3 regions of the Pseudomonas sp. B21-040 genome follow, and region 3 is predicted to be linked to each of the others. Evidence: predicted binding sites of a transcription regulator. Region 3 holds the regulator's gene; each other region holds the start of a gene.
The links. The regulator FliA, encoded in region 3, starts transcription of late flagellar genes. The targets are predictions, from matches to a motif close to CTAAAGTTTNNNNNNNNNNNGCCGNTAA.
Positions count from the first base shown of each region.

Region 1: motA (flagellar motor stator protein MotA) is a predicted target of FliA. The motif match lies at 3,714-3,741, and genes of this name have one in related genera.
Region 2: LOY55_RS29700 (methyl-accepting chemotaxis protein) is a predicted target of FliA. The motif match lies at 1,777-1,804, and genes of this name have one in related genera.

Region 1 covers NZ_CP087176.1:551,279-556,044, reverse strand. The annotation lists gene LOY55_RS02480 (TIR domain-containing protein) at 1-266, shown strand, start outside; gene LOY55_RS02475 (caspase family protein) at 269-1,228, shown strand; gene LOY55_RS02470 (toll/interleukin-1 receptor domain-containing protein) at 1,228-1,713, shown strand; gene motB (flagellar motor protein MotB) at 1,756-2,790, opposite strand; gene motA (flagellar motor stator protein MotA) at 2,794-3,645, opposite strand; gene LOY55_RS02455 (HDOD domain-containing protein) at 3,812-4,766, shown strand, end outside.
Region 2 covers NZ_CP087176.1:6,463,841-6,468,606, reverse strand. The annotation lists gene LOY55_RS29710 (NorM family multidrug efflux MATE transporter) at 1-647, opposite strand, end outside; gene LOY55_RS29705 (LysR substrate-binding domain-containing protein) at 806-1,726, shown strand; gene LOY55_RS29700 (methyl-accepting chemotaxis protein) at 1,916-3,892, shown strand; gene LOY55_RS29695 (VWA domain-containing protein) at 4,016-4,766, opposite strand, start outside.
Region 3 covers NZ_CP087176.1:1,722,525-1,727,290, forward strand. The annotation lists gene flhF (flagellar biosynthesis protein FlhF) at 1-1,124, shown strand, start outside; gene fleN (flagellar synthesis regulator FleN) at 1,241-2,071, shown strand; gene fliA (RNA polymerase sigma factor FliA) at 2,068-2,808, shown strand; gene LOY55_RS07760 (chemotaxis response regulator CheY) at 2,976-3,347, shown strand; gene LOY55_RS07765 (protein phosphatase CheZ) at 3,370-4,158, shown strand; gene LOY55_RS07770 (chemotaxis protein CheA) at 4,214-4,766, shown strand, end outside.

The DNA of each region.
Region 1 (4,766 bases), 1.2 Mb from region 3:
AAACCGACAAACAACTTGAAGAAGCCATCGAGAACAAGATCCGCCCCTGCTCGGTGGTGCTGATCATGGCCGGCATGTATTCCACCTATAGCCAGTGGATCAACAAAGAAATCGAGATCGCCAAGCGCATGGGCAAGGTGATTATCGCGATCAAACCATTTGGTGCCGAGCGGATCTCCACGGTGGTGCGGGACGCAGCACATGCTGAATGCGCGTGGAACACCAACAGCATCGTCAGTGCGATTCGCCTGCATACGGCGGGGTGATCATGCGCAAGGGACTGTTTATCGGCATCAATCATTACACGCATGTCGCGCCGCTCACCGGCTGTAACAATGACGCCATCGCCATGGCCTCGATATTGGAGCGGCATGCGACGGGCAAACCCAACTTCAAAAACCTGGTGCTGACATCTGCCGAGGAGTACCTGAGTCGCCAGATGCTGGAAGAGAACATCAAGCAATTGTTTTCCGGCGACTGCAATGTGGCACTGCTGTACTTCGCCGGACATGGCCACTTCGAAAGCGGTATCGATGAAGGCATGCTGATTCCCCAGGATTATCGCTGCAGCAACGATGGGATTCGCATCAGCGACATCCTTCAGTGGGCGAACGCCGCCGACAAGATCAAAAACAAAGTCATCATTCTCGATTGCTGTGAAGCGGGTGCTGCGGGCGAAATGCGCAGTCTGCGCGGGGGCGCCAGCATGATCGGCGAAGGCATGACGATATTGACCGCCTGCAAGAAAGCCCAATCAGCCCTGGAAGAATCCGGCCACGGCGTGTTCACCGGCCTGCTGCTGCAAGCGCTTCACGGCGGTGCCGCCAACGTATTGGGCCAGATTACGCCCGGCAGCCTGTATTCGTTCGTAGACAACGCGCTGGGCGCCTGGGATCAACGTCCGGTGTTTAAAACCAACGTGTCGCAATTCATCGCCCTGCGCGACGTCCCGCCGCTGATCCTGGAAGAAATACTGAGCCAGTTACCCGAATGGTTTCCCGAGGCCCAGTCTGTGTACGCCCTCGACCCCAGCTACGAGCCCACCGAAGCCACGTATGACCCGGACCACGGTCACATCTTTAAGCAGCTGCAAAAGTGCAATCGCCATAGCCTGATCGAACCGGTGGATGCCGAACACATGTACTACGCGGCCATCAACGCCACCGGATGCCGCCTCACCGCCCTCGGTGCCTATTACCGCGAACTCGCGCTCAAAGGACATTTCTGATGCCCGTGTTTATCAGCTACCGCCACACCGACCGCGCCTATGCGATGGCCATTAACACGCGCCTGACACAAGCGACCATCAAGACCTACCTCGACGTGCTGGACCCGGAGTCGCAGACCACTGAAGACATCACCACTGTGATCACACGCAATATCACCGAATGCACGCACCTGATGGCCGTGGTCTCGGAGCAGACTGCACAGTCGTGGTGGGTGCCGTTCGAAATCGGCGAGGCCACCATCAGCAATCGAAGAATCTGCTCGTACAAGATCGGCCCCAGCGCACTGCCGCAGTACCTCGATAAATGGCCGAAATTGAGCGGCGAGAACGACATCAACTTCTTTATCGATGCCTATCGCGAGGAGTTGCTCTCCAAGCGCTCGATGGGGATGGAGTCGTTCAGCGAATCCGTTCGCGGCACCTACCGGCGCGATGCCGAGCTGTTCCATGACCAGCTCAAGAACCGCATTCGACGGGGTTTTTGACTGGCACAAAAAAGCCGACATCGCTGTCGGCTTTTTTGTGGGTCACTGCTTCGGCGGTTCCGCCGGTTTCGGTGGCGGGTTTTCGAAGAGATTCAAACGTTCGCGAAGCTCATGGGCCGGCAGCGGTTCTTTATCCGCCGGCAATGCGATTGGATCGACCGGTTTGGCCGGCACTTCGCCCGGGCCGCCCTGCCCTTGGGCTGGCGCCTGCTCTGGCGCAGGTTCTGCACCTTGCGAACCTTCAATGGCCTTTTGGGCTTTCTTGGTCAGCACCACGATGTCGATCCGGCGGTTGACCGGATTGAACGGGTTTTCGCGATCGAACAGCGCCGACGAGGCATAACCGACTACCCGCGCCACTTGCTGATCGGGATAGCTGCCGGCCACCAGCGCACGGCGAGCGGCGTTGGCACGGTTGGCCGAGAGTTCCCAGTTACCGAAATCACCGGTGCCCGAGTACGGTTTGGCATCGGTGTGGCCGCTGATGCTGATCTTGTTCGGCACCGCTTTGATGGTGTCGGCCATGGCCAGCAGGATGTCTTCGAAATACGGCTTCAGGCGCGCACTGCCGGAATCAAACATCGGCCGGTTTTCGGCGTCCATGATCTGGATGCGCAAACCGTCCGGTGTGATCTCGAACAGGATCTGGTCCTTGAATTTCTGCAGCTGCGGATTTTCATCGACCTTGTTCTGCAATTCTTGCAGCAACAGTTCCAGGCGCTCCTTTTCAACCATCTCGGCCATCCCTTCGATCTGCTCGGTGTCGACGGTGACTCTGTCTGGCTGAGGCTGGGACTTCACCTCAGGGTTGAGGGTCTTCTCCGGCGCCAGGGTGGGCGAACCACCCAGATCAATGATGAACGGGGTGCCACTTTCGGTGAAGCCGACCGGGTCCTTGAAGTAACCGGCGATGGCAATCTTCTGTTCTGGTGTTGCGGTGGAGAGCAGCCACAGCACCAGGAAGAACGCCATCATCGCCGTCGCGAAGTCCGCGAAAGCGATTTTCCAGGAACCCCCGTGATGCCCGCTCGCGTATTTCTTGACGCGCTTGATGATGATCGGCTGGTTATTTTCCATGACTTAGCGACCGCGAACCGCTTGTTCCAGCTCAGCGAAGCTAGGACGGTGCGCCGGATACAGAACCTTGCGACCGAATTCCACGGCCAGCGATGGCGGCATGCCGGATGCCGAAGCCACCAGCGACGCCTTGATGGCCTCGTAGACGTTCAGCTCTTCCTTGGCATCGTGGGCCAGGGCGTGGGCCAACGGGCCAAAGAAACCGTACGCGGCGAGAATACCGAAGAAGGTACCGACGAGTGCCGCACCGACGTGCACACCGATCATTTTCTGATCGCTTTCGCCCAGGGAGGCCATTGTCACCACGATACCCAGTACCGCCGCCACGATACCGAAACCCGGCATGGCGTCGGCAATGCCGTTTACCGCGTGGGAAGGGTGATCCAGGTCTTCCTTGAGGCTGGTCAGTTCCATGTCGAACAGGCCTTCCAGCTCATGGGGCGCCATGTTGCCGGACGACATGATGCGCAGGTAGTCGCAGATGTACGCCGTCATGCGGTCATCTTTGAGCACCGCCGGGTACTTGGCGAAGATCGGGCTCGCCGCGGCATCTTCGATGTCGCCTTCGATGGCCATCATGCCTTCGCGGCGGCTTTTGTTGAGGATCTCGTAAATCAGCCCCAGCACTTCAAGGTAGAAGGTGTGGTTGAAACGCGAGCTGAACATCCCGAAAGCTTTCTTGAGGACGTGCTTGACCATATGGCCCGGGTTGGCCTGCAGGAATGCGCCAAGTGCCGCACCACCGATAATCATTACCTCGAAAGGCTGAATAAGGGCGGCAATCTTGCCGTGGGAGAGCACGTATCCGCCGAGCACGCTCGCGAATACGACAATGATGCCGAGAATTTTAGCCATAGGTAGGAGAGCACTTACTGAGTCGGGTTCAAGGTCATATTCGGAGGTCGAAAAATCTCTTCTTCTCCTTATCGGCAAAACTGCGCCAGACTATAGCCCGTTCAAGCGAAAAGCTAATTTAGCCTACTCCGGGCATAGGTAATGCAGACGAAGATTGCGTCCAACCATGGCTAACCAAACGAACATTCCAACGCAAAAACCGACCACGCTTGAAGGCTGGGTCAAGCTGCTCGATGGCGTGCGACTGCCGGTTCCGCAGGACAGTCACGACCGTGTGTGCAGGGCCATAACTGACAGCCGCAGCTCGCTTCGCGACATTGCGGAATTGATGCAAGACAGCCCGGCCCTGGCCTTGAGCATCATTCGTGAAGCCAATCGGCACACCCACGGCAGCATGACCGAGCCTGCGGAAAACCTTGAAGTGGCGATCAATCGCCTCGGCTTGAAACGCACCGAAGAACTGCTCGCCCGCCTGCCCGCGGAGCCGCAATCGCAGATTCCGGTTGCCTTGCGCCAACTGCAATTGATCAGCCAGCACGCGACGCAGCAGGCCAATGGTTTTTTTGCCGGTCGACTGGCGCGGCTGTGGCAGGACATTCACTGGGGCAGTCTGCTGTTTCTCTCGCCGCTGTGGCCGATGGCACTGACCCATCCGCAGTTGCTTGAAGAGTGGGAACTGCGGGTCATCCATCAAGGTGAATCGGCGCGAAAAGTCGAGAAGCAGTTGTTCGGCGTGCGTTTGCTGGAGATTTGCCAGGCACTGGTGAGCATCTGGCGCCTGCCGATCTGGGTGGAACAAGGTTATCGCCTGCTGCTGACCGAGCAGCGCGAACTGGTCCAGGTCTTGCGCATTGCCCGCGACAGCGATCATCCGTTGCGCCAGCAAAACCGCCTGGATGACGATCCGACGCTGCGCCGCTGGCTCAATCAGCCGGCCAATACCGTGCTGCTGGCCAACGGCCTGGCACTGTCGGCGCAACAGGCGTGGGACAGCCCTCACAGCGAGCGCTGGCAGTACCTGACCAGCCTTTATCTGCAAATGCCGATGGCCGAGGTGCAGCAGCAATTGCACCAACAAGCCGCCAACAGCGCCCGACTGCATGCCATGCCGGACCTGTGGC
Region 2 (4,766 bases), 2.0 Mb from region 3:
GGGTGCCGGCGGATGTGCACCGCCAGCGCCACGGCCATCAGGTTGGCAACAATCGCTGTCACCAGCCCGATACCCATCAGCCCGAGTTTCGGCAGGCCGAACATGCCGGTGATCAAGGCGTAGTTGAGCAGGAAGTTCGCCACCGTACCGCCGAGGCTGATCACCATGACCGGCGTCGCCCGGCCAATGGCGCTGGTGAAACCGCGCAGGGCCATGAAGCTCAGGTAACCGGGCAGGGCGAACGGCAGGATCAGCAGAAACTGCCCGGCCGCGTGGACGTTGGACTCGGTCTGGCCAAACAGCAACAGCACAGGTTTGAGATTCCACAGCAGCAGCCCGGCCACCAGTGCCATCAACCACGCCAGCCACATTCCGGCCTGGGTCAGCCGCGCAGCGCCGATGATGTCGCCTGCGCCCTGACGAATCGCCACCAGGGTGCCGACGGCGGCAATCACGCCGATGCAGAAAATCGACACGAACGAATAGCTCGCTGCCCCCAGACTGCCACCGGCCAATGCCTCGGGACTCAGGCGCGCCATCATCAAGGTGTCGGTGAGGACCATCAGCATGTGCGCCAACTGCGAGGCAATCAGCGGCCCCGCCAGCCGCAGGATGGCCCCGAGTTCAATACGCGCTGGATGCTTCATGGTCATCACGCTCGATTATCAAAGTGAACTGGAAAGGGTCGATTCTCGGCGCTTCAAGGGGTTTGCACAAAGGGATAAAAAGGATGGGTAGCATGAGTCATACTCATGCAACGGAGATTCTGCTAGGGTAAGCGGATTGCGCTATAGGAGCTTTCCGCATGTCTCGTCGTCTTCCTCCCTTATATGCCTTGCGCGCATTTGAAGCGGCGGCTCGGCATAGCTCGTTTACTCGCGCCGCCGAAGAATTGTCGATCACCCAGAGTGCCGTCAGCCGACACATTCGTACACTCGAAGAGCATTTTGCCTGTCGGCTGTTTCACCGTAGTGGACGCAACCTGCAGTTGACCGAGTCGGCGCGCCTGATTTTGCCGGGCATTCGTGACGGTTTCTCCGCCCTGGAACGCGCTTGCAATACCTTGCGCGCCGAAGACGACATCCTGCGCATGAAAGCCCCTTCGACATTGACCATGCGCTGGCTGCTGGCGCGGCTCAGCCGCTTTCGGCACCTGCAGCCGGGCAATGAAGTGCAACTGACCAGTGCCTGGATGGACATCGACTCGGTGGACTTCAATCAGGAACCGTTCGACTGCGCCGTGATCCTCAGCAACGGGCATTTCCCGCCGGACTGGGAAGCGACGCTGCTGTTCCCGGAGGAGCTGATTCCGGTGGGCGCGCCGAATCTTCTGAACGATCAGCCGTGGGACGTTGCACGCCTGGCCAGCACCGAACTGCTGCACCCGACGCCGGATCGTCGCGACTGGCGCAGTTGGCTGGACCGCATGGGCCTGACCGATCAGGTCTCGCTCAAGGGCGGGCAGGTGTTCGACACATTGGAGCTGGGCATGATTGCCGCCGCGCGGGGCTACGGCGTGTCCATGGGGGATTTGCTGATGGTGGCGGAGGATGTCGCGCAGGGGCGTCTGAGTTTGCCGTGGCCGACCGCCGTTGCCAGTGGTGAGAATTATTACCTTGTCTGGCCGAAAACCCGCCCCGGAGGTGATCGTTTGCGCCGGCTCAGCGATTTTCTGTTGGGTGAAGTCCGGGCGATGGAATTACCGGATGTGCAGCGTTTGAGCTGAATCGATAGAGCTGGCGTGATAGAGGCCTTGCGCCATATCCCGGCTATTTACTCAAGTATTCAGAATCGCCGCCGAAATTCTGCAAATGGAACCTTCGTGCAGGTCCAGCGCTGTTCCCATTATTAGAAAAATTTTGCTGAGTGTGCAGCCCGATCAAACAGGGGGCAGGGCGCTCGGCCAGGAGTTGTCATGTCTCAACCCCGTGCCCGGATTGCCTCACAGCTTGGCCTCGCGCTTGCCGTGATTCTGGCGATTGTCATCACTGGCAGTACCGTGTTCGCCCTGCGTTCGCTGGACACTGCTAACCTCGCCACCCGCGAAGAGCACCTGGCCAGTGAAGCCCGTTTGCTGGCCGATCAGTTGAGTACCTTCCACGGTACTTTGCGCGAAAGCACCCAGCGTCTGAGCGGCCTGTTCGAGAAGCGCTTCAGCTCCGGCCTGAGCCTGCACCCGGATGAGCCGGTGACGGTGGCCGGTGTGCAGACCCCGGGGCTGCACCTGGGCAGCGAAGTGTTGAACAACAACTTCAAGGAAGTCGACGAGTTCAAGCAAATGACCGCCGGTGTGGCCACGTTGTTCGTGCGCAGTGGCGAAGACTTCATTCGGGTCAGCACCTCCCTGACCAAACAGGACGGCAACCGCGCCATCGGCACGCTGCTTGACCACGCCCACCCGGCTTATGCGCGTTTGATGGCGGGGCAGAGCTATGTGGGTCGCGCGCTGCTCTTCGAGCGTTCCTACATGACGCAATACACCCCCGTACGCGACAGCAGCGGCAAGGTGATTGCCGTGCTGTTCGTAGGGTTCGATTACACCGACGCGCAGAACGCCCAGTTCGCCAACCTCAAGCGCTTCCGTATCGGCCAGACCGGTTCGCTGGCGCTGCTGGATGAACAAAACAAATGGCTGGTGCCGCCGGCGGGCGTGCAGGCACCGGATCAAGCCATTTCGGCCATCGTCGACCTGGCGAAAACACCGGGCAAGGGTGATTTCTGGAGCGACAAGTCGGAAGACTTCTACAGCGTGGCGGTGCCGTTCGACGGCGGGCCATGGTCGGTGGTGGCGAACATGCCAAAAGCCGAAATCAGTGCGGTGACCTGGAGTGTCGGCATTCAATTGGCCATCGGCAGTCTGCTGGCGATGTTGATCGCGGTCGGTTCAGCCGTCTGGCTGTTACGCAGCAAACTCGCGCCGCTGAGCGATCTGGTGCGCCAGGCCGAAGCCTTGGGCGCCGGTGATTTGAGCGTGCGGCTGAACGTGTCGAGCAACGATGAGATCGGTCAACTGGCCCGCGCGTTCAACCAGATGAGCCAGGCCCTGTCGACCATGGTCGAGCACATCCGCAAAGCCTCGCAGGAGGTCAATAGCCGTGCCCAGGCATTGTCCGGCCTGTCCGGTGGCGCTTATGAAGGGATGGAGCAACAGTCCGGCGAAATCACCAGCATGGCCGGCGCCGTGGAAGAGTTCAGCGCCACGTCCCTGAACATTGCCGACAACATGGGCAACACTCAGCGTCTGGCCCAGGAAAACGCACAACAAACTCAGATCGGTCGGACGTCGATGGACGAAGCGTCCTCGTCGCTGGAGCAAATCGCCAGCGCGCTGAACAGCACCGCGACGGTGATCAACACCCTCGGTCAGCGCTCTCAGGAAATCGGCGGCATCGTCGGGGTGATCACCTCGATTGCCGAACAGACCAACCTGCTGGCACTGAACGCCGCCATCGAAGCGGCCCGCGCCGGTGAACAGGGCCGTGGTTTTGCGGTGGTTGCCGATGAGGTGCGCAACCTGGCTTCGCGTACTCGTCAGGCCACTGACGAAATTTCCGGGATGATCAGCAGCATCCAGCAGGAAACCGGCAACGCCATCAGCACCATGGAGCAGGGCAATGTGTTGATGCAGGAAGGTTTGTCGCGTAACGCCAACGTGGCTTCGGCCTTGGCGCGAATCGACGAGCAGAGCCGTTCGGCCGGTCAGCAGTTTGCGGCGATTACCACCGCGACCCAGGAGCAAAGCAGCACCGCAACGTTGCTCAGCAGCAACCTGCAAAGCATTGCGCTGGCCAACAGTGAGCAGCGCGAAGTGGTGTCCAACCTGGCGGTGACGGCCAAGGAGCTGGAGAAGCTCGCGGCGGACTTGCGCCAAGAGGTTGACCGGTTTCGTTGAGGCGCCTCTGAAATAGCTTTCGCGAGCAGGCTCGCTCCTACAGGGTTATGTGTCGATCACATATCCAGTGTGGGAGCGAGCTTGCTCGCGATGGGGTCACCTCAATTCAGGATCTATCCCCGGCTAGTCGCACTTTGCATTGCTAGATACTTCCTTGCTTGCCTGTTTCAACTGATTGGCCAATTCAGACGCATTGGTGCTGTTGTAAACCCGGCCACCAGTGTTTTCGGCGATGCAGCGCGACGGGCCACCGGCGCCGATTTTCACCACGTTGACCCGCAGTCGCGGTTGTTCCTTGGCGATTCGGCGCGACACGGCGCAGGCGTCTTTCTGGCAGCCGTCTTCACCGTCGACGAACATCACGATCACGGCATCGTTATTGCGCCCGTCAACGGTGCTGGCCGCGTAGGCCAGGCTGTCAGCCAGCGGTGTACCGTCGTTGGGAACCAGGCCTCGAATCCCATTGATCAGCCGCGGGCGATCGCCAAATCTGAACACGCCCTGGTCCGGTGTTCTTTCACAACCGGCGAAGGTGATCAGGCGCGTGTCGATCTTCGGGTCCAGCCCGTTGATCATGCCGGCCAACGAGTCCTTGGCGACGTCCATGCGGCTCGGCTTGGCGAAGATCTGTTGGGTGCGGTTCACGTCCAGGTACTTGTTCAGCTCATTGCCGAAGAACCAGTCTTCGTCGGCTTTCACGGACTTGATGTTCAAATCCATCGAGCCTGAGGTGTCGAGCACCACCACGAATTGCGGGATCTTGGCGTCAGGCGCTTTTTTGCGACAGGCGAAGTTATCCAGCGTCGGGGCCGGAGGTGGCGGCGGTGGCGGCGGTGGCGGCGGTGGTGGCGGCGGCGCGGCCACTACCGGTTTT
Region 3 (4,766 bases):
TCGTCACCGCCCAGGCCGAACTGAGCCTGCGTGGCGATGGCGAAACTGACGGCGACAAGACCACCAATCGCCAGCTGTTCGCCGGTCTGCCGCTGACCGCCGCCGAGCCGCTGATCGAGCCGACCTACGCCGAGCCGCGTCGCGCTGCGCCAGCACCGGCACCTGCCGCGGGCGGCGTGGATCCGCGTGCGTTCGACTCGATGCGTTTCGAACTCAACAGCCTGCGCGAACTGATGGAAGTGCAGCTCGGCTCGCTGGCCTGGAATCAACTGCAAGGCAGCCGTCCGGCCCAGGCCAATCTGTGGCGTCGCCTGCAACGCATCGGCTTGTCCGGCCCGTTGTCCCGCGATTTGCTGGCGATGGTTCCCGACATCGATGAGCCCCGTCAGGCCTGGCGCATGTTGCTGGCGCACCTGGCGCGGATGATTGCCACGCCGGAAGTCGAACCACTGGAAGAGGGCGGTGTGATTGCCATGGTCGGTCCTGCCGGCATGGGCAAGACCACCACGCTGGCCAAACTCGCGGCCCGTTACGTGCTTAAGTACGGCGCGCAGAACATCGCGCTGGTGAGCATGGACAGCTTCCGCATCGGTGCCCAGGAACAACTCAAGACGTTGGGGCGTATCCTCAATGTGTCGGTAACCCACGTCGATCCGGGCCAGTCCCTGGTTCAGGCACTGGAGCCGCTGCTGCGCAAACGCGTCGTGCTGATCGATACCGCGGGCCTTCAGGCCAGCGATCCGGCACTGCGCATGCAGCTTGAAAGCCTGGCCGGACGTGGCATCAAATCAAAAAATTATCTGGTATTGGCAACCACCAGCCAGAAACAGGTTCTAACAGCCGCTTATCACAGTTACAAGCGCTGCGGGCTCGCTGGCTGCATCCTGACTAAACTGGATGAAACGGCAAGTCTGGGCGAGGTGTTAAGCCTGGCGATCAGTCATGAGTTACCGGTGGCCTACCTGACTGACGGTCCGCGGATTCCGGATGATTTGCATCTGCCGCGTCGTCATCAATTGGTCAGCCGTGCCGTCAGCGTACAAATGCAGGAAGAACCCAGCGAAGAAGCCATGGCTGACATGTTCGCTGATATTTACCACAGCCCGACCAAGCAGGTTGGCTAAGGTAGTAATGAACAGTTTTTGTACCTACATCGATGGTCTGCCATGCATTGTTCCAATTGCGAACGCGCAGCCAGTAATGTGGCCTCCGTCTATGCAAGACAAGGTAAAGAAATAACATGGGCAGCATGCATCCCGTACAGGTGATCGCGGTGACCGGCGGCAAGGGTGGCGTCGGCAAGACTAACGTGTCAGTGAATTTGTCGCTGGCCCTGGCTGAGCTCGGCCGTCGCGTCATGCTGTTGGACGCTGACCTGGGCCTGGCGAACGTTGACGTCCTGCTGGGACTGACACCCAAACGTACCCTGGCCGACGTGATCGAAGGCCGCTGCGAGCTGCGCGACGTTCTGTTGCAAGGGCCGGGCGGTATTCGAATCGTTCCGGCGGCGTCCGGTACACAGAGCATGGTTCACTTGAGCCCGGCGCAACACGCCGGCCTGATCCAGGCGTTCAGTGATATTGGCGACAACCTCGACGTACTGGTCATCGACACCGCTGCAGGTATTGGTGACTCGGTAGTCAGTTTTGTTCGCGCGGCCCAGGAAGTATTGCTGGTGGTCTGCGATGAGCCCACCTCGATCACTGACGCCTACGCGCTGATCAAATTGCTCAACCGCGATTACGGCATGAACCGCTTCCGTGTCCTGGCCAACATGGCCCAGAGCCCGCAAGAAGGTCGCAACCTGTTCGCCAAGTTGACCAAAGTCACCGATCGCTTCCTCGACGTCGCCCTGCAATACGTCGGCGCGGTGCCTTACGACGAAAGCGTGCGCAAGGCCGTGCAGAAACAGCGCGCCGTGTACGAAGCCTTCCCGCGTTCCAAGTGTGCCCTGGCGTTCAAGGCCATCGCTCAGAAGGTCGATACGTGGCCGTTGCCTGCCAACCCGCGTGGGCACCTGGAGTTTTTCGTCGAGCGCCTCGTGCAACAGACCGCAGGACCCGTCCTATGACAGCCAGTGGCTACAACCTCTACAAGAAGTCGGCGCGTGACGCGCAGTACGAGCTGATCGAGCGTTACGCGCCACTGGTCAAACGCATTGCTTACCATTTGCTGGCGCGTCTGCCAGCCAGTGTGCAGGTTGAAGATTTGATTCAGGCCGGGATGATCGGCCTGCTGGAAGTATCGACCAAATACGACGCCAGCAAAGGCGCGAGTTTCGAGACGTACGCGGGCATACGAATCCGCGGCGCAATGCTCGATGAAGTGCGCAAGGGGGACTGGGCGCCACGCTCGGTCCACCGAAATACCCGCATGGTCAGTGACGCAATTCGCTCTATTGAAGCTAAAACCGGCCGTGACGCTAAAGATCACGAGGTTGCGGCCGAACTCCAATTGAGTCTCGACGATTATTACGGGATTTTGAACGACACCCTGGGCAGCCGCCTATTCAGTTTCGACGATCTGTTGCAAGACGGCGAACACGAAGGGCTGCACGAGGATGGCGCGAGTGCTCATCTCGAACCGTCACGCGATCTGGAAGATGAACGCTTCCAGGCGGCGCTGGCGGACGCGATTGCCAATTTGCCGGAGCGCGAGCGACTGGTGTTGGCGCTGTACTACGACGAAGAGTTGAATCTCAAGGAAATCGGTGAGGTCCTGGGGGTCAGCGAATCGCGGGTCAGCCAGTTACACAGCCAGTGCGCGGCCCGCTTGCGGGGGCGTTTGGGGGAGTGGCGAGCGCGCTGAAGGCAGTGTGGGGACACTGCGAACGTGGCTGGTGCGGTTTTGAACGGCACCGGTTGCGATCTGTTGTGCTCCAGACAGTCATCGAATGCATTGCCGGATTGATTGAAATGGCGCGTCCAGGTGCTGGGCGCGTTTAAGACTGCTTGGAGGTCGAATTGGACAAGAACATGAAAATCCTCATCGTTGATGACTTCTCAACGATGCGGCGGATCATAAAAAACCTGTTGCGTGACCTTGGGTTCACCAACACGGTCGAGGCCGACGATGGCACTACTGCCATTCCGGTTCTCAACAGCGGGAGCATCGACTTTCTGGTAACGGACTGGAACATGCCTGGCATGACCGGTATCGACTTGCTGCGTCACGTGCGCGCCGATGAAAAGCTCAAGCACCTGCCGGTGCTGATGGTGACCGCTGAAGCCAAGCGCGAGCAGATCATTGAAGCAGCCCAGGCCGGTGTAAACGGCTACGTGGTCAAACCCTTCACGGCCCAGGCGTTGAAAGAAAAAATCGAGAAGATTTTCGAACGCATCGGTTGATCCACTGCGCCACGGGGGAGCTATGGAGCATAAAGAATCTTCACTGGGCGATTTTGAATCGACCCTGAAAAAACACGCCGTCGAACTGGTCGCCAGCCTTGAAAAAGGCAGGTTCGGCGAGGCTGTGCAACTGATCCATGAGCTCAATCAGACCCGTGACCGCGGCCTGTATCAGGAAGTGGGCAAGCTCACTCGCGAGCTGCACAGCGCGATCGTCAACTTCCAGATTGACCCGAACATGCCGCAAGCCGAGGAAGTGTCACAGATCACGGACGCCACCGAGCGCCTGGGGTATGTGGTCAAGCTCACCGAGGCCGCGGCCAACCGCACCATGGACCTGGTGGAAAGCGCCACGCCGCTGGTCAACAACCTGAGCGATGAAGCCCAGGCGTTGAGCACCGACTGGAGCCGGTTCATGCGTCGTGAAGTCGGGGCTGAAGAGTTTCGTGAACTGGCCCGTCGGGTCGACGGTTTTCTGACTCGCAGTATCGAAGACAACCGCATGGTGTCGAGCAACCTCAACGACATCCTGCTGGCTCAGGATTACCAGGACCTCACCGGTCAGGTCATCAAGCGTGTGACCCAATTGGTCACCGAAGTTGAAAGCAATTTGCTCAAGCTCGTACTCATGGCCAGCCAGGTAGACCGCTTTGCGGGTATCGAACATGACCGTGAATCGATGCTGGCTGAAAAAGATCCGCAAAAACATCTCTCTCAGGGTGAAGGTCCGCAGATTCATGCCGATAAAAGAGAAGACGTTGTGTCCGGTCAGGACGATGTGGACGATTTGCTATCCAGCCTGGGATTTTAGAGTTTTAGCATTCTAGGTTTTTTAGGTTTTTAAACCTGTTAGGAGCACCCCATACATGAGCTTCGGCGCCGATGAAGAGATCCTTCAGGATTTCCTGGTTGAGGCCGGCGAGATTCTAGAGCAACTGTCCGAACAGCTGGTCGAGCTTGAGAGCCGACCGGATGATGCGGACTTGCTCAATGCAATTTTTCGCGGTTTTCACACTGTAAAAGGGGGCGCCGGCTTCCTCCAGCTCAACGAGCTGGTGGAGTGCTGCCATATCGCCGAGAACGTGTTCGACATCCTGCGCAAGGGTGAGCGTCGCGTTGATTCAGAACTGATGGACGTGGTGCTCGAAGCGCTGGACGCGGTGAACAGCATGTTCAGCGAAGTCCGCGAGCGCAGCCCGATCACGGCTGCCACACCTGAATTGCTGGCAGCTCTGGCCCGACTGGCCGAGCCGCAAACGGCTGATGAAGCTGCACCGGTCGCTGAAGTGTTTGAAGCGCCTGCCGCTGAAGCCGAATCGGGCGACATCACCGATAACGAATTCGAACAACTGCTGGACTCGCTCAATGCCGTCAAGGCTCAAGCTGAGGCTCCGGCGGCTGCACCTGCACCAACGCCTT